One region of the Lysinibacillus capsici genome, then DNA from elsewhere that is predicted to be linked to it. Evidence: riboswitches for the same ligand, from Rfam matches in the RefSeq annotation. Region 1 holds a riboswitch; the other holds the start of a gene.
What was found. Region 1 has a riboswitch for S-adenosylmethionine ahead of LCP48_RS02745 (MetQ/NlpA family ABC transporter substrate-binding protein). Riboswitches for the same ligand answer to the same signal wherever they lie in the genome.
Positions count from the first base shown of each region.

Region 2: another riboswitch for S-adenosylmethionine. It lies ahead of LCP48_RS22000 (cyclase family protein); the one in region 1 lies ahead of LCP48_RS02745 (MetQ/NlpA family ABC transporter substrate-binding protein).

Region 1 is NZ_CP084108.1:561,446-567,352, forward strand. Features, by position in the region: gene LCP48_RS02725 (alpha-hydroxy acid oxidase) at 1-871, opposite strand, end outside; gene LCP48_RS02730 (enoyl-CoA hydratase/isomerase family protein) at 886-1,665, opposite strand; gene LCP48_RS02735 (methionine ABC transporter permease) at 1,679-2,350, opposite strand; gene LCP48_RS02740 (methionine ABC transporter ATP-binding protein) at 2,343-3,368, opposite strand; gene LCP48_RS02745 (MetQ/NlpA family ABC transporter substrate-binding protein) at 3,475-4,305, opposite strand; SAM riboswitch class I at 4,394-4,498, opposite strand; gene LCP48_RS02750 (PPC domain-containing DNA-binding protein) at 4,621-5,124, shown strand; gene LCP48_RS02755 (pyridoxal phosphate-dependent aminotransferase) at 5,167-5,907, opposite strand, start outside.
Region 2 is NZ_CP084108.1:4,439,095-4,445,001, forward strand. Features, by position in the region: gene LCP48_RS21985 (ABC transporter substrate-binding protein) at 1-475, shown strand, start outside; gene LCP48_RS21990 (helix-turn-helix domain-containing protein) at 940-2,511, shown strand; gene LCP48_RS21995 (YuzC family spore coat inner layer protein) at 2,626-3,030, shown strand; SAM riboswitch class I at 3,112-3,217, shown strand; gene LCP48_RS22000 (cyclase family protein) at 3,309-4,046, shown strand; gene LCP48_RS22005 (DedA family protein) at 4,077-4,673, opposite strand; gene LCP48_RS22010 (Cof-type HAD-IIB family hydrolase) at 4,735-5,508, opposite strand; gene LCP48_RS22015 (DUF2225 domain-containing protein) at 5,842-5,907, shown strand, end outside.

The sequences.
Region 1 (5,907 bases):
CATCGAGTGAACCAATCACGCCATCTAATTGACGGCCACCATGGTTTGATACAATAATGCCATTTATACCATTGTCGATAGCTAGCTTTGCATCTTCAGAATGTAAAATTCCCTTCAATAATATAGGAAGATTTGTACGTTTTTTTAACTCTCGAACATGCTCCCAATTAAGTGTTGGGTGGAAGACATTTTGCAAGACACCTTGTACATAGGACTCGAATGAATCATCAGGTAAAGAGGCTGTAAAAACGGGATCATTCATATAATTTCCTCTTGCATAGCCTAGCTTCAATGGTGAAAACTGATTGCGTACATCTTCTTCACGCCAGCCAAGCATTACGGTGTCGACAGTTAAAACGATCGCTTCAAATCCAGCTTCCTCCGCACGTGCAGCCATACTAAAAGCAATTTCTTCATTGGTAGACCAATATAATTGAAACCATTTTGTTGCAGAAGGCGCAGCTTGAGCAACTTCTTCAAGAGCAAAAGTGGAAACAGTGCTTTGTATATAAGGGATATTTAAAAACTGGGCAGCACGTGCAACGGCAAGCTCACCTTCATCGTGAACCATTCCGTTCATGCCCACAGGAGCAAAAAGCAAAGGAGTTGGATATGTTTTACCAAACAAATGAACGGATGTATCAACGTTTGACACATCATTTAAAAAACGGGGAACAATGGAATACTTCTCAAAAGCTGCTCGATTATTGCGCAGTGTTTGTTCACCGCCAGCACCTGAACGGATATAGCCAAAAGGTCCAGCTTCGATTTTTTCCGCTACGGCCTTTTCTAAATCTGCAAAGCAAATGGGGAAGGGGGCTTGTGCAGTTATATTTTTTAAGAGTAGATCGCCATCAGTTATGTTTGTCATCGTTACTACCTCACTTATTTATTGAAAATAGGCTTTCTTTTATTTAAAAAGGCTTGAATACCTTCGTTATAATCGTCTGAACTAAATGAATCCAAAACTAACTGTGCCAACGCATCATTTTCTTCATTTTCACCATCAACAATTGCCTGGATCACTTTTTTGATTCCTGTGTTTGCAATGGATGATTTACTTAATAAATGTTCAGCGAATTGCAATGTCGCCTCATCAATATCCTCTGGTTCGTGGAGGGCCGTGATTAAACCAATATTTTTTCCTTCTTCAGCTGTGAAAATAGTAGCTGTGTACAAAATTTCCTTTGCCTTAGCGACACCAACAATATTGATGAGACGTTTCGTGCTTTCTAAATTATAGACAATACCTATGTTTGCAGCGGTGATGCCTAGCCTACTCTTAGGTGTTGCTAATCTAAAATCACAAGCGTTTGCTAACTCTAAGCCACCACCAATTGCTAAGCCCTGAATCATAGCAATTGTCGGATGCGGAAATTTATAGAGAGCATCGATCGCCTTTAGAGCCAATTCATTATAGGCTTTGGCATTGTCTGTAGCATAACGAACATCTAAAAACTCGCTAATATCTGCACCGGAAGAAAAGGCTACATCATTGACACCGCGAACAATTAAAAGTTTGATGGAAGAATCTATACTGAGTAGCTCTAGTTGGTCTACTATGGCTTGAAACATTGCCCTTGATAAAGAATTTCGTTTATCTGGGCGATTTAATACTAACGTTGCAATATAGCCATTTTTCTCTACATAAATTTCGTTTGTCATCTTCATTCTCCTCTTAATCTTTTTTCAACTTCGCGGCGAAGCGGTTACCGATGGATTGAATGCTTTGCACAAGGATGATTAAGATAAAGACAGTTGCATACATCACATCAACCTCATAGCGTAAATGACCGTAACGATAGGCAAGGTCACCTAAACCGCCAGCACCAACCATTCCTGCCATTGCTGTTGCACCAATTAATCCTATTGTGGCAATCGTTAAGCCTAAAATAATAGATGGTCGTGCTTCACGTAATAGGACATGCCAAATGATATGGCGACGTTTAATACCCATAGCTGTGTAGGCTTCTACTACTCCGGAATCCACTTCTAAAAGCGCAGATTCCATCAGTCGTGCAATATAAGGAGCTGTGTAAACAACTAGCGGAACGATTACACCTTTAACACCAATTGTTGTACCTACAATTAACTTGGTAAAAGGTAAAATGAAGAATAATAAAATGATAAATGGTACAGAGCGAACAATATTGATAAATAGATTAAAAAATTGATAGAAAAATTTATTTTCAAAGGATTGTCCTGGTCGTGTTAAAACAATTAATAGCCCTAATGGAATACCAATCAGAATGGAGAACAATAATGAAATTCCGACCATTTGAAATGTTTCGATAATTGCTTTGCCAATAACATCTGACCAATCTGTAAAGAAACTTTGGATACTACTCATTGAACGCACCTCCTAATTCTTCCACTGCCACACCATTTTCTGAAAAATACGCTAACGCCTTTTGGACAATCTGCGTCTCGCCATGTAAATGCACCACAATATTGCCGACAATACCGTTTTTTAATTCAATAATATTAGCTGTTAAAATATTTGGTTGTACATCGTATACCTTAGTGACTTCGGCTAATAATGGCTTACCAGTACTTTCACCAAGGAATGTTAAACGGATTACACTTCCTGAAACATTTAATTGCTCAATAAGAGAGGTGGATAAATTACGTTGTGAAATTGTATTTAAAAACTTTCGCGTTGTAGGGTGTTTCGGTTTCGCAAAAAGTTCAATCGCTGTGCCAAATTCCACAACTTTCCCTGATTCTAGAACAGAAACCTCATCGCAAATTTTTTGAATTACATTCATTTCATGTGTGATGAGCAGAATCGTAATGCCTAATTCACGATTAATTTTTAACAACAATTCAAGAATGGCTTCCGTTGTCTCAGGATCAAGTGCACTTGTTGCTTCGTCACTAAGTAAAATCTCTGGTTCCTGTGCTAAGGCACGTGCAATCGCCACACGCTGTTTTTGACCACCTGAAAGTTGATTTGGGTAACTATCTAGTTTATCTGTTAAACCGACAATTTCAGCATACTTAGCTACTCGGTTTTTTACTTCCGCCTCTTTATAGCCTAGAAGCTTTAAGGGAACTGCAATATTATTGTAAACTGTTGCTGTTTTTAATAGATTAAAGTGCTGGAAGATCATCCCGATTTTTTGGCGTGTTTGACGTAATTCTTGAAGAGAAAGGGTCGTAATGTCTACATTGTCTATCACTACTTTTCCTGCTGTAGGACGTTCTAGTAGATTAACGCAACGAATGAGTGTACTTTTACCAGCACCACTATAGCCGATTACACCATGAATTTGTCCCTTTTTTACATGAAGATTAATGCCATCCACAGCTTTTATGATGCCTTTTTTCGACTTGAATTCTTTTGAGATATTTTGTAATTGAATCATGCGATTGTTTGCTCCTTTCTCCACCTTCTAAAAAGCAAGAATCTGCTCGTTTTCCTATAGAGGAATTTCGGCAGATTCTTTGGCTTATAGAAGCTTCCTGAACATATTACCAGCTAGGGATTACAGAACCTTTGAATTCCTCTTCGATGAATTGACGTACTTCATCAGATTGGTAAGCCTCAACGAACTTTTTAATTGTTGGATCATTTTCATTTTCAGCACGCACGACAATATAGTTCACGTATGGAGAATCAGTAGATTCCAATAAAATAGAGTCATCTTTAGGGTTAATACCAGCTTCTAATGCAAAGTTTGTATTAATAGCTGCTACGTCTACTTCACTAAGTTGTTTAGGAATTTGAGCTGCCTCTAATTCAATGAATTTTAAATTCTTTTTGTTTTCTTCTACATCACGAATCGAGGCTGTTAAGTCTGCGCCATCTTTTAACTTAATATAGCCAGCTTCCTGTAAAACAAAGAGGGCACGCGCTCCATTCGTTGGGTCATTTGGTAAGCCAAACGTTGCACCGTCAGGAATGTCATCAAAGGATTTATATTTTTCAGAGTAGATACCCATTGGATTTAAAATCGTTTTGCCCACTGGTACTAAATCTGTTTCATGATCTTTATTAAATGTATCCAGGAAAGGCTCGTGTTGATAGCTGTTCGCATCAAGATCACCTTCAGCTAAGGATGTATTAGGTAAAACATAGTCAGAAAATGATTTTAGCTCTACTTCTAGCCCGTTTTCTTTTGCTACTTTAGCGGCTACTTCTGCAATTTGTTCGTGTGGACCAGAAGTGACGCCTACAACGATTTTCTTTTCATCAATTCCTTCAGCTTGGCTTTTACTATCTTCTTTAGAGCCACAGCCTGCTAAAGCTGCTACTAATGTTAAACTTGCTAAACCTACTAAAAATTTATTTTTCTTTTTCATGAAAATACCTCCAAGATTGTTTTTATCGGTTTTTTGAAAATAAAAAAACTCTCTTACAAATTAAGAGAGGCTCATGAAAAGATGTCCTCTCTTATCTATCAAACGAAGTTCGTTTGCAGGATTTAGCACCTTCCTTTAAAAAGGAGGTTGCCGAGCTTCATAGGGCCAGTCCCTCAGCTACTCTTGATAAGAGATTTATAATATTTTTTTGTAATTCCGATAGAACTAATATAATTTATAGGGTATAGTAAGTCAATAAATAATTTTTTAATTTTTTATATAATTATAATATTTCGACGCAAAAGAGGGATAACGATGTCTGTAAGAGTTAATTATGGTATAGGTTCATTTGGTAAGGTTATTAGTGCTCGTTTTCTAACAGGAACAGATATCATTGAAGGGATTGAAGCGCTTTGCGAAGAGAATAATATAGCGTCAGCCACAATTGTAAGCTGTATTGGCAGCTTTCAAAAAAGTAGCTTTGTTTATTTAGTGCCAGATGCAACAGCTCAAATTCAAGTTCGTTTTAGTGATGTGATGGAAAAAGAGGGACCATTAGAATTTATTCAAGGTTCAGGTGTGGTGTGTAAACGAGATGGTGGATATGAGACACATTTCCATGGCTCTATGAGTGATCAATGGGGTGTTGTATCAGGTGGGCATTTAATAAAAGGGGGAAACCCTGTTATTACTGCTGACATAGTGTTGGCAGAGGTACAAGGTATTCAACATATTCGAAAATGGGATGATGAAACAGGTCATGCTCAATTTTATCCATTAGAAAATGGTTTAGGGCAACCAAGGAAAATTGAAAAATAATAATAATCCTGTAGCTAGAGATAGCTACAGGATACGTCTTATTTATCTATTAAACAATTGTAATTGCTCGATTCTATGGACTGCTTCACGTAAGCGCTCCTCACTAACCAGCAACCCTACGCGTACATAGCCTTCACCATATTGACCGAAGCCATTACCTGCTGCTACAGCGATATCAGCTTTTTCGAGCAAAAGATCAGCGAACTGTTCACTTGTATAGCCTAGTGGTACCGGGAGCCATGCGAAGAAGGAGCCTTTTGGAGCCGTAACATGCCAGCCAATTCTTCGAGCTTCTTCAATGAGTACATTTCGGCGACGCTCATAAGTAGCTCGTAGTTCATCCGCACATTGTTGGGAACCTGTCAGTGCTACTGCTGCGGCTTGTTGAATGGCAGGGAATTGGCTACAAAACAGATGATCCTGAATAAGATTAATAGCAGCAATTATCTCGGCATTCCCTACAGCGAAGCCTATACGCCAGCCAGCCATATTATAGGTTTTCGATAGGGTATACATTTCAACTCCTACTTCTTTTGCACCCTTTGCTTGAAGGAAGCTAACTGGTTTATTACCGTCAAATCCTATTGCCCCATAAGCAAAATCATGTGATACGATAATATTGTGTTCCTTTGCAAAGCGAACAGTCTCTTCAAAAAACGCAAGTGATGCTGTACCTCCTGTAGGGTTGTTCGGGTAATTTAAGTAAAGAAGCTTTGCCTTTTCTTTCACTTCATCAGGTAATGCATCATAATCAGGTAAGAAATCGTTTTCGGCAAAAAGTGG
Region 2 (5,907 bases), 810 kb from region 1:
TCCAGATAAAGCAAAAGAAATGGTTGATCGATATGAACAACGTGTTTCCGATTTAAAAGCAAAACTAGATGAATCAATTGGAGACGAAACAGTCGCTGTTGTACGACTAAATGTAGCAGATAATACATTAGCGCTATTTGGCATTAAAAATCGCTACTCTGGCTATATTTACACAGAGACAGGCTTAACACCACATCCATTAGCCCATGATATGGCAGAGTCCCAAGAGGTCTTATCAGAAGAGGCTATCACGGAATTAGATGCGGATCATATCATCCTTTTCCCTTCAAACGGTACATGGGAGTCTAAAGAAAACCAAGAAGCTATTAAATGGTTAGATAGTACACTATGGAAAACACTCCCTGCTGTAAAAAATGGGCACGTCTATATCGCTGACCGCACATATTGGCAATCAGGCGCAATCACAGCCAATTTGCTAAAGTATGATGATCTAGAGAAATGGTTCGTCAAATAATTTTCAAAAGAAAGCTCTTAACGAGGGCTTTCTTTGGCTTAGTGTTAAAAAACAAAATAATCAATAGCACTTTTGTGAAGGAGAACATGGATAGGTGTTGTCACTCATCACTTCTTCACATTGAAATAAGTGCCTATTCTCTCTTTAATAGACTTTTTTGTTCCCTACTGCTAGTACGAAAGAAGAAAAGACACGTTAGCAGCATAGTTGATTGGAGTGGAGCCAGCGTCACTCCAAGGGGATTTAGTGTCACAGATGAGACCCTGGAGCGAACGTAAGTGAGTGAAGCGGCTCATCGGACGCCCCCTGGAAAGGACGCTGGCGGAGCGGAAATCAACCCCTTGCCTTGCTAAACGGGCTTTTTCTACTAGTCATATGATCTTTTTCAACAATATGAAGAACGCTCTTAATGAGGGCTTTCTTTGTGTTGTTATGCCAATTCAACACAAAGGGGTGAATTATCAATGGGTAACTTAACACATGTTTATACGTTACAAAATATCTCTTATGCAATTCAATCATCAAAAAAATTATTGATTAGTAGTGATTTCTATACACTTTTCATCGTAATGAATGGTAGTGGAAAACTAGAAATAGATCATGACACCATTCATTTTAGTGAAGAAAAGTGCATATTGATACCGCCAAATAACACGGTTAGTATCCACATTCAAAGTGAGCACCTTTGTTTTTATCAATTACAATTCAACATTGTCAATCTCAGCAATAGTCAGAATTCATATAGTCATTTTACAAGTATCATCGAACGACATCTTCTCCCCTTTTCACAATGTCATAGACTGCTAGAAGTCATCTATCAGAACCGGTTAGCGGAGCATGAACACACGATTTTTGAGCAGCATGTGCACTTTCAAGAGCTGATGTTATTGCTCTTACATCAAACCATACCCAAGCAGATGCAAAAAAATGATCGCCAATCTGTTGAGCAGTCCATTAACCATTTACATAAACATTTTGAAAAGGAGTGGACAGTTGAGCAGCTAGCACAGCTAGCTGACGTACCAAGGTGGAATTATACGCGCATTTTTAAAGATATTACGGGACAAATTCCCCTTCACTATTTAAATAACATACGTATTGAAAAAGCTAAGCAACTATTAATGACAACAAATGATCGAGTATTTGAAATTAGCCAATCTGTCGGATTTAATAATGAGTATTATTTCAATCGTCGTTTTAAAGAACATGTCGGCATCTCTCCAGGACAATATCGAAGAAATCAAAGCAGCCATCTACGTGTATTTGCACCATTCTTAGAAGATTTCTTTGTTGCGCTTGGGATTACGCCAATTGCTCAATTCAGTCATGCAAAATGGGGAAAACAAGACTATTTAGGTCTACAGGAAGTGCCAGATATCGATGTACAAAATAGAGAAATGGATCGACTCCTTTACTATAAGCCGACTTTAATTATGCTAGATTCTGGTGTAGAGCGTTGGGAATCCTTTCACCATTTAAATGAGGTAGCCCCCGTCTGCCATCTCTCACACCCTGGAGAGAATTGGCAATCTACTTTATTTAAAATTGCAGATCTAACAGGAAAAACCTCCTTGATGCAAGACGTAATCCTACAATATGAAGATAAAGTACAACAAGCAAAAGGAATTCTTAGCAAATCTGTTTATAGGCAAAGTGTGGCATTTCTCCGTATTTCAGCCATTGGCATTACTCTATACGCGGGCCCTGAATGTGGCTATACGGGCCCCATTTTATATCGTGACTTAGGTTTAATGCCACATTCACTAGTATGGAGTATTCCGCACAATCAACGTAAAGCACAACTGACATTTGCTCAATTGTTGCAATTAGATGCTGATCATTTATTTATTACCTTTGATAAACAACATTCCATTTATGAAAATGAGGAACGTGCTATTTTAAAAACTCCTACTTGGAAAAACCTAGCTGCCGTTAAAAGCAACTGTGTCTATGAAGTAGACTTTTTAACATGGATGAATTATGGCATTTTATCACATAGTAAAAAAATTGATGATGTCTTGAATGTACTTGGCTAAAAGGAAGCTTACTTTAGCTTCCTTTTTAAATGTTTGTCCTAAACATTGCACTGCTAATAACACCGAAAGCCGTTTGGCTACATAAGATAAGGTATCAGTTATAGGATAGGAGGAATGACCTTGTATTACAATCCTTATCCGTATTTTGTGCATCCCTATCATTATCCAACATCGCCTATCGCTAATCATTTTACCACTAGACCCTTTTCGCAACATCTAGCAATGCCGACCAATAATCCTTTTCCACCTATCGATACACACAAATTAAAAGCTTCAGCATCACGGATAAAGGCGATGATGCAACAAGCCCAATTACTTACGGATAAAATAGATAGCTCCCAACAATTCGCACATGATTTAATGAATGCTGCTCAACTTTCAAATAAAACAGAGGTTGAAAAATTAATCACATCAACAGGCATTACGGTGAAATTTGAAACAAACTATACACCAGACAGTTTTAGAATACGTCTTATTGATCATGATTGTTGTGGAGTCACCTTAAATTTGAATTGGTGAAAATTCCTAGTGAACTTGTAAACTATAAAAAACTATGCTAAAGTGTTTGTATTGTTATTTCTGAAAATTCTTATATTACTTTTCTTATCAAGAGAGACGGAGGGATTGGCCCGATGAAGTCTCAGCAACCAGCTAACAGTATGGTGCTAATTCCAATTGGCAAAATGATCAGCCTTGAAGATGAGAAGAAGAACTACCGTTGTTTCAAGCAGGAGTCCTCTTCTATTAGGGGACTCCTTTTTATTTACCACTATTTTTTACAGAAAGCAGGGAAATCGATGTCGAATGAACTTTTGCAAGCATTGGAATTATTAAAATCGAAACAGTGGGTTGACTTAACACATACTTTCGGCCCTAATTCACCACATTTTTTTATGTTTGAGGACGCTAAATTTGAAACATTATTTTCTCATAAGGATGGTTTCTTCGCTCAACAATTCACGTTCCCTGGTCAATATGGCACACATATCGACCCACCCATTCATTTTGTGCGAGATACTCGCTACTTAGAAGAATTAGAACTAAAAGAGCTTGTTCTCCCCCTTGTTGTTATTGATAAATCACAAGAGGCTGCGAGCAACCATGATTTTACATTAAGTGTAGAAGATATTCTTAATTTTGAGGACAAGCATGGAGAAATTGAATCAGGAACATTTGTTGCATTACGTACAGATTGGAGTAAGCGCTGGCCAGATAAAGAGGCTTTCAGTAATAAGGATGCAGATGGACATAACCATATCCCTGGCTGGGGTTTAGAAGCTTTACAGTTTTTACTAACAAAACGTAAGGTAAGCGCAATTGGTCATGAAACATTCGATACAGACTCTGCTGCTAATTTTCGTAAAAATGGCAAGCTAGATGGCGAATATTTTGTGCTTGACCAAGACACCTATCAAATTGAGCTAATGACTAATTTAGACAAGCTACCTGCGAAAGGCGCTATCATCTTCAATATCGTACCTAAGCCAGAAAAAGCATCTGGCTTCCCTGTGCGCTCATTTGCTATTTTGCCATAACATAAAAGTCGGTATAGCGTATACCGACTTTTATGTTTGTCCATTTCTTTTTTTGAATAAAAAGTAAGCAATAAGCATCCCTACAATAAATAAAAGGATAAGATAGATACTATAATGAGTTAAATAGTATCCAACAAATCGCCATTTCTCTCCAAGCATCTCTCCTAATGATATAAATGTGAACGTCCAAATAAATGCCCCTATATAGGCAAAAAGCGCAAACTTTCTATAAGGATAATTATTAATAGCCGCAATATATGCTGTCAAATGGCGTACTCCTGGAATAAAATAGCCAATTAATAATAGGGTAGGTCCTATTTTTGTAAACATCTTTTTCGTAAAGTCAATTTTTTGCTCTGTAATATGAATTCTAGGGCCATATTTCTGCAGTAACGGTAAGCCAAAACGATAACCAATATAGTAGCTTAAGGTAATGCCTCCAACCGCACCAATCATTGCACTGCCCAAAGCAGGAATGTGTTCAAGACTTTCTCGGTAAACACTATAGCCTACATAAGTTAGAAACACCTCATCAGGAAGTGGCACCCCAACAATACCTCCAATTAGAATCACGATAATCCCAAAGTATCCGTAATGTTCAATTAGAGACTGCACGTGATGTGCCATAAATCATCCCACCTAAAATTTATTAAAATCTACCTGCTATATATAGTGTAACCTCAGCGCTCTAAATGACTTGAAGCTGACGTAAAGCAAAATTGATACCGCCATCCGTAGATTTCTTTGTAACAAAATTGGCAGCTCTTTTTAGAGCTTTACTACCATTTCCCATAGCAATTCCTACTCCTACATACTCCAACATATCAATATCATTATCCCCATCCCCAAAGGCAATCGCATTCTTAGGGTCAATATTAAAATAATCAAGCACCGCTTTAATAGCTATAGACTTCGAAACATCCTGCTGTAATACATTCACAATATAAGGATGCCAACGCTGTAAAAATATATTCGAAAATTGGCTAGTATATCTTTTTTCTGCCAGCTCATCCGCATATAAACACATGAGAAAAACCTCTTCATCTACAATTCTTTCATTTATAAGTGGAAAATCCCGTAAAGATAAAGTTTCTTGCATCGCTCTTAAAGCTACTGGACTTTGTATGCTATTCATGGATAGCTGCTCTGTAAAAAATGTTAGGCTATGCTGCTGTTTCTGTGCAAAAGCCTGTACATTGTGGACAATTTCTTTGGCAATCGGAGTTTTATGTATGACAAGTTCCTTATGTTTCACATAGGCTCCATTTGCTGTAATAAAGGTTTCAATCCCCAGCGCTTTTAACTCATAGCACATAGATAAGGGTCTTCCAGTAGCCGCTACAAGATGGATTCCCTTTTCTTGCAATAGTTGAATAGCTTGTTTTGTACTTTCTTCCACACAGCCATCCTCGTAATTAATCAATGTGCCGTCTACATCAAAAAACACGATATTACACTTCATTTTGAGTATCTCCATTATAGTTATTTAGAACCAATAAAATTAAATTTATAATTTTTCTCGCTTGAAATATGTGAAAGTATTTTGACAAAATTTAAGTAAACTATACAACTTCCATTTACACCACCGATAAAAACTATTACAAGCGTATTTATAATAATATTTAACTAAAAATTCCTTGAATATTTTTATTTTAATAATTCTAAAGGAGTATACCAAAGAACACAAAATTGTTAAAATAAAAGATAATAACTTAAATACATTGAACGATAAAATCTTACGTATAAATAGAACAAAAGAAATAAAAATTTAGAACACGCAAAGGAGTTGATTCTTATGGCATTTAACATTTACTACTATGAAAGTAGTGTTGATTGTAAATTTTGCAAAAAGCAGTTTACA